3 regions of the Agrobacterium sp. 22-210-1 genome follow, and region 1 is predicted to be linked to each of the others. Evidence: predicted binding sites of a transcription regulator. Region 1 holds the regulator's gene; each other region holds the start of a gene.
The links. The regulator PhoB, encoded in region 1, activates phosphate uptake and scavenging genes when phosphate is short. The targets are predictions, from matches to a motif close to TGTCATNNANCTGTCAT.
Positions count from the first base shown of each region.

Region 2: the regulator PhoB is predicted to act here: its motif matches at 1,904-1,920, upstream of ACQZ5F_RS05230 (UDP-2,3-diacylglucosamine diphosphatase).
Region 3: the regulator PhoB is predicted to act here: its motif matches at 1,506-1,522, upstream of ACQZ5F_RS07510 (DapH/DapD/GlmU-related protein).

Region 1 covers NZ_JBNWCI010000001.1:2,240,252-2,243,527, reverse strand. Annotated here, with positions in the region: gene pstA (phosphate ABC transporter permease PstA) at 1-131, shown strand, start outside; gene pstB (phosphate ABC transporter ATP-binding protein PstB) at 146-961, shown strand; gene phoU (phosphate signaling complex protein PhoU) at 1,060-1,785, shown strand; gene phoB (phosphate regulon transcriptional regulator PhoB) at 1,816-2,499, shown strand; gene ACQZ5F_RS11250 (GcrA family cell cycle regulator) at 2,888-3,276, opposite strand, start outside.
Region 2 covers NZ_JBNWCI010000001.1:1,022,554-1,025,829, reverse strand. Annotated here, with positions in the region: gene dgcA (N-acetyl-D-Glu racemase DgcA) at 1-471, shown strand, start outside; gene ACQZ5F_RS05230 (UDP-2,3-diacylglucosamine diphosphatase) at 1,010-1,849, opposite strand; gene ACQZ5F_RS05225 (NADP-dependent malic enzyme) at 2,078-3,276, shown strand, end outside.
Region 3 covers NZ_JBNWCI010000001.1:1,497,019-1,500,294, forward strand. Annotated here, with positions in the region: gene ACQZ5F_RS07495 (esterase-like activity of phytase family protein) at 1-428, shown strand, start outside; gene ACQZ5F_RS07500 (YunG family protein) at 587-934, shown strand; gene ACQZ5F_RS07505 (hypothetical protein) at 1,039-1,386, shown strand; gene ACQZ5F_RS07510 (DapH/DapD/GlmU-related protein) at 1,560-2,216, shown strand; gene ppx (exopolyphosphatase) at 2,232-3,276, opposite strand, start outside.

The DNA of each region.
Region 1 (3,276 bases):
TGTGGGCGAACGAAGCGGAACGTGCCTTTGTCGAAAGGACATCCGGCGCTATCATCATCCTGCTTTTGTTCCTCATCGTCATGAATGTTGGCGCAATCCTGTTGCGTCGCCGCTTCGAACGGCGCTGGTAGAGGGAGATTGAGCAATGAACATGTTGTCGGAAGCAGCAGTTGAAAAGGCGCTGGACAAGAAAATGAATGAAGTTTCGTACAAGATGATCGGCAAGGACGTTTCGGTTTTTTACGGCGAAAAGCGTGCGCTTTACGACGTGAACCTCAATGTCCGCGAAAACACGGTCACTGCGCTCATCGGTCCGTCCGGTTGCGGTAAATCCACATTCCTGCGTACCTTGAATCGCATGAACGATACGATCGATGGCTGCCGGGTCACCGGCAAGATCACCCTCGACAGCGACGATATCTACGATCAGGCGATCGACGTCGTGGAATTGCGCGCCCGCGTCGGCATGGTGTTCCAGAAGCCGAACCCCTTCCCGAAGACGATTTACGAGAACATCTCCTACGGTCCGCGCATCCACGGCCTTGCCCGTAACAAGGCGGATATGGACCAGATCGTTGAACAGAGCCTGCAGAAGGCCGGCCTGTGGAACGAGGTGAAAGACCGTCTGCAGGAATCCGGTACCGGCCTTTCCGGTGGTCAGCAGCAGCGTCTGTGTATTGCGCGCGCGGTTGCCGTCAGCCCGGAAGTGATCCTGATGGATGAACCCTGCTCGGCGCTCGATCCGATCGCAACCGCCAAGGTCGAGGAACTGATCCACGAACTGCGCGCCAACTTTACGATCGTCATCGTCACGCACTCCATGCAGCAGGCAGCGCGTGTTTCCCAGCGTACGGCCATGTTCCATCTTGGTCATCTTGTCGAAGAAAACGAAACGGACAAGATGTTCACCAATCCGGACGACCAGCGTACGCAGGATTACATCATGGGCCGCTTCGGCTGATTTCCGGCCGGCGCTTTATCGAAACCGAACAAGACTGGTGCCTTTGCCGTGCCCCGTTGGCGTGCACGTGCATGAAGGCCAAGCCGGAGGATTAGACCATGACACAGACAACGACCCATTCGCATATTCTGTCCGCTTATGACGAGGAATTGAAGTTCCTGACGCGCCGCATCGCCGAAATGGGCGGTCTGGCCGAGCAGATGTGCGCCGACGCCGTGCGCGCACTGGTCAATTCCGACGCTGCGCTTGCGCAGAAGGTCATTTCCGACGACGCGATCCTCGACCATTCCGAGCGCGAGATCGGCGACAAGGCCATCGTCACCATCGCCAGACGGCAGCCTGTCGCGGCCGATCTTCGCGAAATCATCGGCACGCTGCGTATTGCCGGCGATCTCGAGCGCGTTGGCGATCTCGGCAAGAACACCGCCAAGCGCGTTATCGCGGTTGCCGGCACCGGCGTGCCGCGCAAGCTCGCCCGCGGTCTCGAACATCTGTCGGAACTGGCGCTGGTGCAGCTCAAGGAAGTACTCGACGTCTATTCCACGCGTTCTGCCGAGAAAGCCAACGCCATTCGTGAACGGGACGAAGAAATCGACGCCATGTACACGTCGCTCTTCCGTGAGCTTCTGACCTACATGATGGAAGATCCGCGCAACATCACCACCTGCACACATCTTCTGTTCTGCGCCAAGAACATCGAGCGTATCGGCGATCATGCGACGAATATCGCTGAAACAATCTATTACATGGCCACCGGCAGCCAGCCGGAGGGTGAGCGTCCGAAGGACGATAGTTCCAACACACTCGGTTCGGTGACCGAATAACAGACAGGCAGAAGCTTGCGGAGTTAGTATATGGTGCCCAAGATTGCAGTTGTGGAAGACGAGGAAGCGTTGAGCGTCCTGCTTCGTTACAATCTCGAGGCTGAGGGATACGACGTCGACACGATACCCCGTGGCGACGAGGCGGAAATCAGGCTGCAGGAACGTATTCCGGATCTTCTTATCCTGGACTGGATGTTGCCCGGTGTTTCCGGCATCGAACTGTGCCGGCGCTTGAGAATGCGGCCCGAAACCGAACGCCTGCCCATCATCATGCTGACAGCGCGCGGTGAAGAAAGCGAGCGGGTGCGCGGTCTTGCCACCGGCGCCGACGATTATGTCGTCAAGCCATTCTCGACGCCGGAACTCATGGCCCGCGTCAAGGCGATGCTACGCCGGGCCCGCCCGGAGGTTCTTTCATCGGTGCTGAAATGCGGCGATATCGAACTCGATCGCGAAACCCACCGCGTTCACCGCAAGAGCCGCGAAGTGCGCCTCGGACCGACGGAATTTCGCCTGCTGGAATTCCTGATGACATCTCCGGGTCGGGTGTTCTCCCGCTCGCAGTTGCTGGACGGCGTCTGGGGTCACGATATCTACGTGGATGAGCGCACCGTTGACGTTCACGTAGGGCGCCTGCGCAAGGCGCTCAATTTTTCGCACATGCAGGATGTCATCCGCACCGTTCGCGGTGCTGGATATTCGATGGAAGCCTGAGCTAAGCCGAACAGCAGCTTCAATCAGCACAACATCTGACCAAAATCAAAAGGCCCGACACCATTCCGGTTTCGGGCCTTTCGGTTTTGAACCTTTCCCAAACACGGCACCTTGACCTTTTGAATGGACAATCGGCGGCCTGTTCGCATGCGGATTGTGGGCTAGAGTATTTCCAGTAAAGCGGTTCTACGTCCGGAAAATACGTAAAAACAAAGAGATAGGGCACGTCCAAAGATGCCGTTTAAACCGGACGTGCCTGGCCCGGGCGGCGTGGAGGAAAGGCCGAACATTCCACCGGCGATTGTTTTCCGGAACCGGCCTGAATTTGTCATAAAAAAACGGGCCCGAAGGCCCGTAGTTTTTGAGTGCTGAATGCGTGCCGCAACACTCAAGCCTTGCGGCGCTCACTGACCGGCTGGTAGGCGAGTTTCGCATGGAACTTGCAATAGGGTGAGGATTCCAGCGCTTCGCAACCGCAGAAGTGGAAATCGTCTTTCAAGGGATCACCGACCGGCCACTTGCAGGTGCGCTCGGTCAGTTCCGTCAGCGTCAAGCGACGGGAAATCGGCGTCACTACATTTCTGGAAGGAACGTAATCGAGAACCTGCGCGGTTTCGATATCGATCTCTTCATGAAGAGCCGTTGCTGCGTTCGAACGGCTCATGGTGCGGGCCGGCGCCGCGCTGACGCGTGCCGTGAAATTTGTCGCGCGCGGGGCAGGGGCCGCGGTGCGCTTGGGCGCGGAGCGTGCCGAAGTGACCGGTCCGCCGGCCTTGA
Region 2 (3,276 bases), 1.2 Mb from region 1:
ATCATCATAGACGCAAATGAAGGCTGGAATGACGAGAATATTGAATATTATCTGAGGCTTGCAGCAGAACTGAAGATATCGCTGATCGAGCAGCCGCTGCCGGCCGGCAAGGACGCCATTCTGGCGCGCATCAATCATCCGGTGCTGATCTGCGCCGACGAAAGCGTGCATTCGACCAAGGACCTCGCCGGCCTGCGCGACCGCTACGATGCAATCAACATCAAGCTCGACAAGACCGGCGGCCTGACGGAAGCGCTTGTCATGAAGGCGGAGGCCGAAAGGCTCGGTTTCACCATCATGGTCGGCTGTATGCTCGGCACCTCGCTCGGCATGGCCCCGGCCGTGCTGGCCGCGCAGGGCACCGCCTTTGCCGATCTCGATGGGCCACTGCTGCTGGCTGAGGATCGTGATCCGGGGCTGGTTTATGAGGGCTCGCTGGTCTATCCGGCGCAGCCGGAACTGTGGGGGTAACGCCAGAATACTGACGATGAAAGAAACAAGATGGAACGCGAACCTCGCCGCTTGTTTCTTCTCCCCGCCGGGGAGAAGGTGGCCCGAAGGGTCGGATGAGGGGGCCAGCTCTCCGAATATCTCGACCGTTACCCCCTCATCCCGCTGCCGCGGACTTCTCCCCGGCGGGGAGAAGAAGCGAGACGCACCAGTTCGCTCCACATCAGCGGGCAAGGGCTCGTTTGTGAAGGGTCGCTGGTTTGCCCGGCCCGGCCGGAATTGCAGGCGGGTAGATCCGGAATATTGACGGCAAGGAAACAGGATAACGCGCCAACCTCGCCACTCGTTTCTTCTCCGCGCCGGGGAGAAGGTGGCCCGAAGGGTCGGATGAGGGGGCGCCGTTGCCGGATTTCGGAGAGCTCGCCCCCCTCATCCGCTGCCGCGATCTTCTCCCCGGCGGGGAGAAGAAACCAGCGGCGACCGCTCATCCCACACGAGCGCGCATTGATCTCAAGGAAACACCGAAGGCCAGGTACCCCTTTAGCCCACAGGCCCCAACTCAGGCCGCGTGCTTGCCGATCAGCCCCGGAATATCCACCGGCTCCATCTCATCCGATGCCTGTCCGGCGGTGGCGTCGCTGGTCTGCATCCAGGTGATCAGCTCGAAGCTGCCATCGGCATTTTCAGCAATCGCCGTGCAGCTTTCCACCCAGTCGCCGGTGTTGATGTAGCGGATGCCGTCCATGTCTTCCATGACAGCGTGGTGGATGTGCCCACAGATCACGCCATCGACATTGTTGCGCCGTGCCTCGTCAGCCACCACGCGCTGGAATTCGCCGATGAAGTTGACGGCGTGTTTGACCTGCAGCTTGGCCCAGGCCGAAAACGACCAGTAAGGCAGGCCGATGCGACGGCGCACGGCGGCAATGGCGATGTTGATGGCGATCGCCGCGTCATAAGCCCAGTCGCCGAGATAGGCGAGCAGGCGGGCGTTGCGCACCACCACGTCGAACTCGTCGCCATGGATGACCAGATATTTCTTGCCGTCGGCCGCCTCGTGGATCATGCGCTCGGCCACTTCGATGCCGCCGAAATGCATGCCGGGGAACTCCCGCAGGAATTCATCGTGGTTGCCGGGAATATAGATGATGCGCGTGCCCTTGCGGGCCTTGCGCAGCAGCTTCTGCACCACGTCATTACAGCCCTGCGGCCAGTACCAGCTGCGGCGCAGGCGCCAGCCGTCGACGATGTCGCCGACCATGATGATCGTCTCGGCTTCGTGATACTTTAGGAAGTCGAGCAGGAAATCCGTCTTGGCCGCCTTGGAGCCAAGATGAACATCCGAAATGAAAAGCGTTCTGAACTGTCTGGTTTCGATTTGACCGGCCACGGATTTCATCCCCCTGTTCGGTTGCGTCCCTGCGGCTTTCTTACCTCTCAGAACCAGACTCGTGTTTCAGCAACATGACAGAGGCCGGTTTTTGTATGGAATATGACGGATGGCTTCACGAAAACGCGAATAAGCCATGCCCGTATTTGCATGAATGTGCGTCAAATAACGGCTGTACCATGGGGAAGTTTGTTGTATTCAGGGGGCCGGAATGAAACCAGACATGACGGTGGAAGAATGACCTCTCACGATAAGAACAACACGCCCGCCAACACGGCAAAGGCCGACATCGAGGAACAGGCGCTCTTTTTCCACCGCTACCCGCGCCCCGGCAAACTGGAAATCCAGGCCACCAAGCCGCTCGGCAACCAGCGCGATCTGGCGCTGGCCTATTCGCCAGGTGTGGCCGCCCCCTGCCTCGCCATCCATGAAAATCCGGAAATGGCGGCGGATTATACCGCCCGCGCCAACCTCGTCGCCGTCATCTCCAACGGCACGGCGGTGCTGGGGCTTGGTAATATCGGCCCGCTCGCTTCCAAGCCTGTCATGGAAGGCAAGGCCGTCCTCTTCAAGAAATTCGCCGGCATCGACGTCTTCGACATCGAGATCGACGCGCCCGGCATCAATGACATGGTGTCGACCATCGCAGCGCTTGAGCCCACCTTCGGCGGCATCAACCTTGAGGATATCAAGGCGCCGGAATGTTTCGAGGTGGAACGCCAGCTGCGCGAGAAGATGAATATCCCCGTCTTCCACGATGATCAGCATGGCACCGCGATCATCGTCGCCGCCGCTGTCACCAATGCGCTGGAACTGGCCGGCAAGTCTCTGTCCAGCGTCAAGATCGTCGCTTCCGGCGCCGGTGCGGCAGCTCTCGCCTGCCTCAACCTGCTTGTCGCCATGGGCGCCAACAAAGAGAATATCTGGGTCCACGATATCGAAGGCCTGGTTTATGACGGCCGTAACACGCTGATGGACGAGTGGAAGGAAGTCTACGCCCAGAAGACCGACAAGCGCGTGCTGGCTGACTCGATCGACGGCGCCGATGTCTTCCTCGGCCTTTCCGCCGCTGGCGTGCTGAAACCGGAACTCCTGGAGCGCATGGCGGAAAATCCGCTTATCCTTGCGCTTGCCAACCCCAATCCGGAAATCATGCCCGAAGTCGCGCGTGCCGCACGCCCGGACGCCATGATCTGCACCGGCCGTTCGGATTTCCCGAACCAGGTCAACAACGTACTCTGCTTCCCCTATATCTTCCGCGGCGCGCTGGATTGCGGTGCGACGACCATCAACGAGGAAATGAAGATGGCCGCCGTGCAGGCCATCGCCGAACTCGCGCGGGAGGAAGTCTCCGAAGTGGCGGCCAGAGCCTATAGCGGTGAAACCCCGGTCTTCGGCCCGACCTATCTCATCCCCTCGCCCTTCGATCCACGCCT
Region 3 (3,276 bases), 740 kb from region 1:
GCGACTTCAACATGCTTGATGACGCGACCGCTCTTGTCATCGAGCGCGACAACGGTGCCGGCACCGCCGACAAGGCCTGCGCCGACCCCAAGGCTCCGGCCGCCGACTGCTTCGCCCGGGCTTCCAAGGTCAAGCGCATCTACAAGATCGAATTTAACGACACCAATGTCGGCAAGGCCGCGCGCAAGATCGGCTATATCGATCTTCTGAAGATCTCCGATCCTGATAACAAGAAGCGCCAGGGCGGCGGCAACGGTTATTACGACATGCCTTTCGTCACCATCGAGAATGTCGACCGCGTTGACGCCACGCACATCATCGTCGGCAACGACAACAACCTGCCCTTCTCGGCCGGCCGCGCGCTGGACAAGGCTGATGATAACGAATTCGTCCTCCTTGAAGTCAAGGATCTGCTCGACGCCAAGTAAGCAAAACGGTGCCGGAACTGGTTCCGGCACCACCCGCGCGACCGCGCATATTCAACAGGGCGGAGCGTCCTTGCAGCCTCCAGGGGAGGCGCGGCGCTCCGCTTTTTTCTAGTCATGCCTGACCCGGAGCCCGGCTCCGAAACGGGAAAGACCCCTTCATGCAGGATCATGCCGAACGACTTTATTATGCGCTGAGGAAAAGCTGGTCGGGCGAGACCAGCAGCCTGTGGTCGCGGGAAAACCCCGCCCGCGGACAGGGCAGCGTTACCGCCCTGGTGGTTCAGGATATTTTCGGCGGTGAGATCGCCAAAACCGCCGTCAGCGGCGCCGATCATTTCTACAATATCGTCGATGACATTCGCTGGGATTTCACCTTCGCCCAGTTTGATATTCCAGTCGGTTATCAAGACAGGCCTGCCACCCGCACCGAAGCGATGGCAAAGATCACACCACTGCAATATGCCTATCTCAGCGCCTGCATCAGGAAGGCGTTGGGGCACGGTTAATCCACTTTAAAATGCATTGATCCCGGCGTTTCCCGCAATGCGGACACAATCCATGACATATGATCGGGCAACGAAACGAGGCGCACCAAGAGGAGAAATGCCCCGTGAATGACAGCTGCCCCATCCTGACACCCGCCGAACAGCAAGCCCAGGATATATTTGAACAAACAGAAGAAGCGATGATGGCTGCAATTTACGCGGCGCTTGAGCGGGCCAGCACGAAGGCCGCCGAAGAACTTCAGGCCATTGGCTCCGATATCGAGCCTCCCGCCTATGAATATTTTGTCGCCACCGCGCATCAGCAGCTCTTCCTGCGACTATGCGGAGCCGACGGGGAAACATTCGAAGGCGGGGACCCTGAAGTCGCATCCCATATCATCCGGAATGCGCAGAACATATCCGACCATTACTGGAACAAGAGCCAAGCGAAGGCGGATGAAACTCACGACTGACGGCAAATGCCTTCTGCGTGATTTTCTGTCTGAACGCAGGGTGTTGCGCGACACGAGTGGCGTACAGGGTTGATCTTTAATAGGAGCAACCGGCGCAACCGGGTCCTCTTAAGATTTACCGTCACAAGTCCTTCATCATCTCCGGATAGGCAGGCGCAAATCCGGAGACTGACATGGATTCGACCGCGCAATTCAATCGCCCAAAGATCGCCGAAACCGTTGTCCATTCGACAGCGAGCATCAGGGATTCAAGCATAGGCAAATGCTGTGAAATTTTGGCGGATATGGCGCTGAACAATGCCGAGCTGGGGGACTACTCGTATCTCGGCCCCCGTTGCATGGTTGGTGATGCGACGATCGGAAAGTTCTGCGCCATTGCCGCGGAGGTCAGGATAGGCGCTCCCAACCATCCGATGGACCGGCCATCCATGCATCGTTTCAGCTACTGCCCGGAATATTACTCGGCGGATGCCGTTCGCGACGACGCGTTTTTCGACCGGCGAAAGCAGGACCGCGCCGTCATCGGCAACGACGTCTGGATTGGGCACGGCGTTATTGTGCTGCCGGGTGTAAAGGTTGGAGACGGTGCCGTGTTGGCAGCCGGAGCGGTCGTTACCAAGGACGTGCCGCCCTACACCATCGTTGGCGGAGTTCCCGCGAAAATCATTCGCAAGCGGTTTTCGCAACCCATCGCGGAGCAGCTTGCCGCCATCGCGTGGTGGGATTGGCCGTTCGAGACGATCATGGCGCGGCTTGCCGATTTTCAGTCAAGCGACATCGAAGCCTTCTGCGAGCGTTGGACCCCGCCGGCAACGCCTATCGCAAAATAAAACTCTCCCGTTGCGTTACTCGAACACAAACGCCAGCCGCTTGCCCGTCAGTTTCGCCAGCTGCTGCAAACGCCCATCCAGACGCTCGCCGGCAAAATCGCAATAATCGTGCGGCACCACGAATTCCAGATCGAGATCGGGATTGGTGGATTTGCGGAATTTCAGGTGGTCGACAACGCCCGGCATCGAGGCCGAGAACAGGTAAACGACGCGTAGCAGGCCGCCGAGCAACTTGCCGAGCTCCAGCAGCCGGTCGCCCGCCATGGCCGCCAGCGGCTCGGTGGTGCCGTTGTCGTTCAGTCCCTCGAAGCGATAATAATTGGCGAGCGCAATATAGGCACGGCCCGGATGGGTGATGGCGACGAAGGAGGAATGGGCGATGATGTTGAGTGCTTGCAGGCCGCGATAATCCGGATGGGCGCGCCAGCTGATATCGGCGAGAAGGCAGGCTGCCTGGCGGTAACGGCTTTCTTCTTCCGTCTCGTCGATGCCGAAGACAGGAAAGGTGCGGCCGCTCCAGTCCGCCAGTTCACGCGCATGTTCGGGCGAACGGGCACGCAGAATGGCAAGTTCGTCGGCCGTGACCAGCAGCGGGTCCAGATCACGCTCCGTTTCCGTCAGCAGCGAATAGAGATAACCTTCACGCACGCCCTGCGCGGAGAAGGCGATCTTTGCCGGCTTCATCACCTTCAGAACCTCACGCATGGCGATGGCGCCGAAGGGCAGAAGCGAACGGCGGTTCTTGGAAACTGCCTGCCAGGCCGGATCCTTGCTGTCCCTGGAGAGAATGACCTCCTCCAGAAAATTCAGCATTTCCTCCAGCGGCAATTCATATCCCTGCATCATATGCAGCGGGTAACCGGTGATTTCCATATGCAGCTTGGCGATGTTTCGCCAGGTGCCGCCCACGGCATAAAAGGTGCGCCCCTCACCCGCCGTCAGCAGCTTTGCAAAGGATTTGACGTGTTTTCTGGCAATGGTCGCTGCTTTTTCGAGCGAACCATCCGATTGCTCGGAAAGCCTCAGGCCACCGAGCGGCAGCGTAATGCCCTCGCCGCAG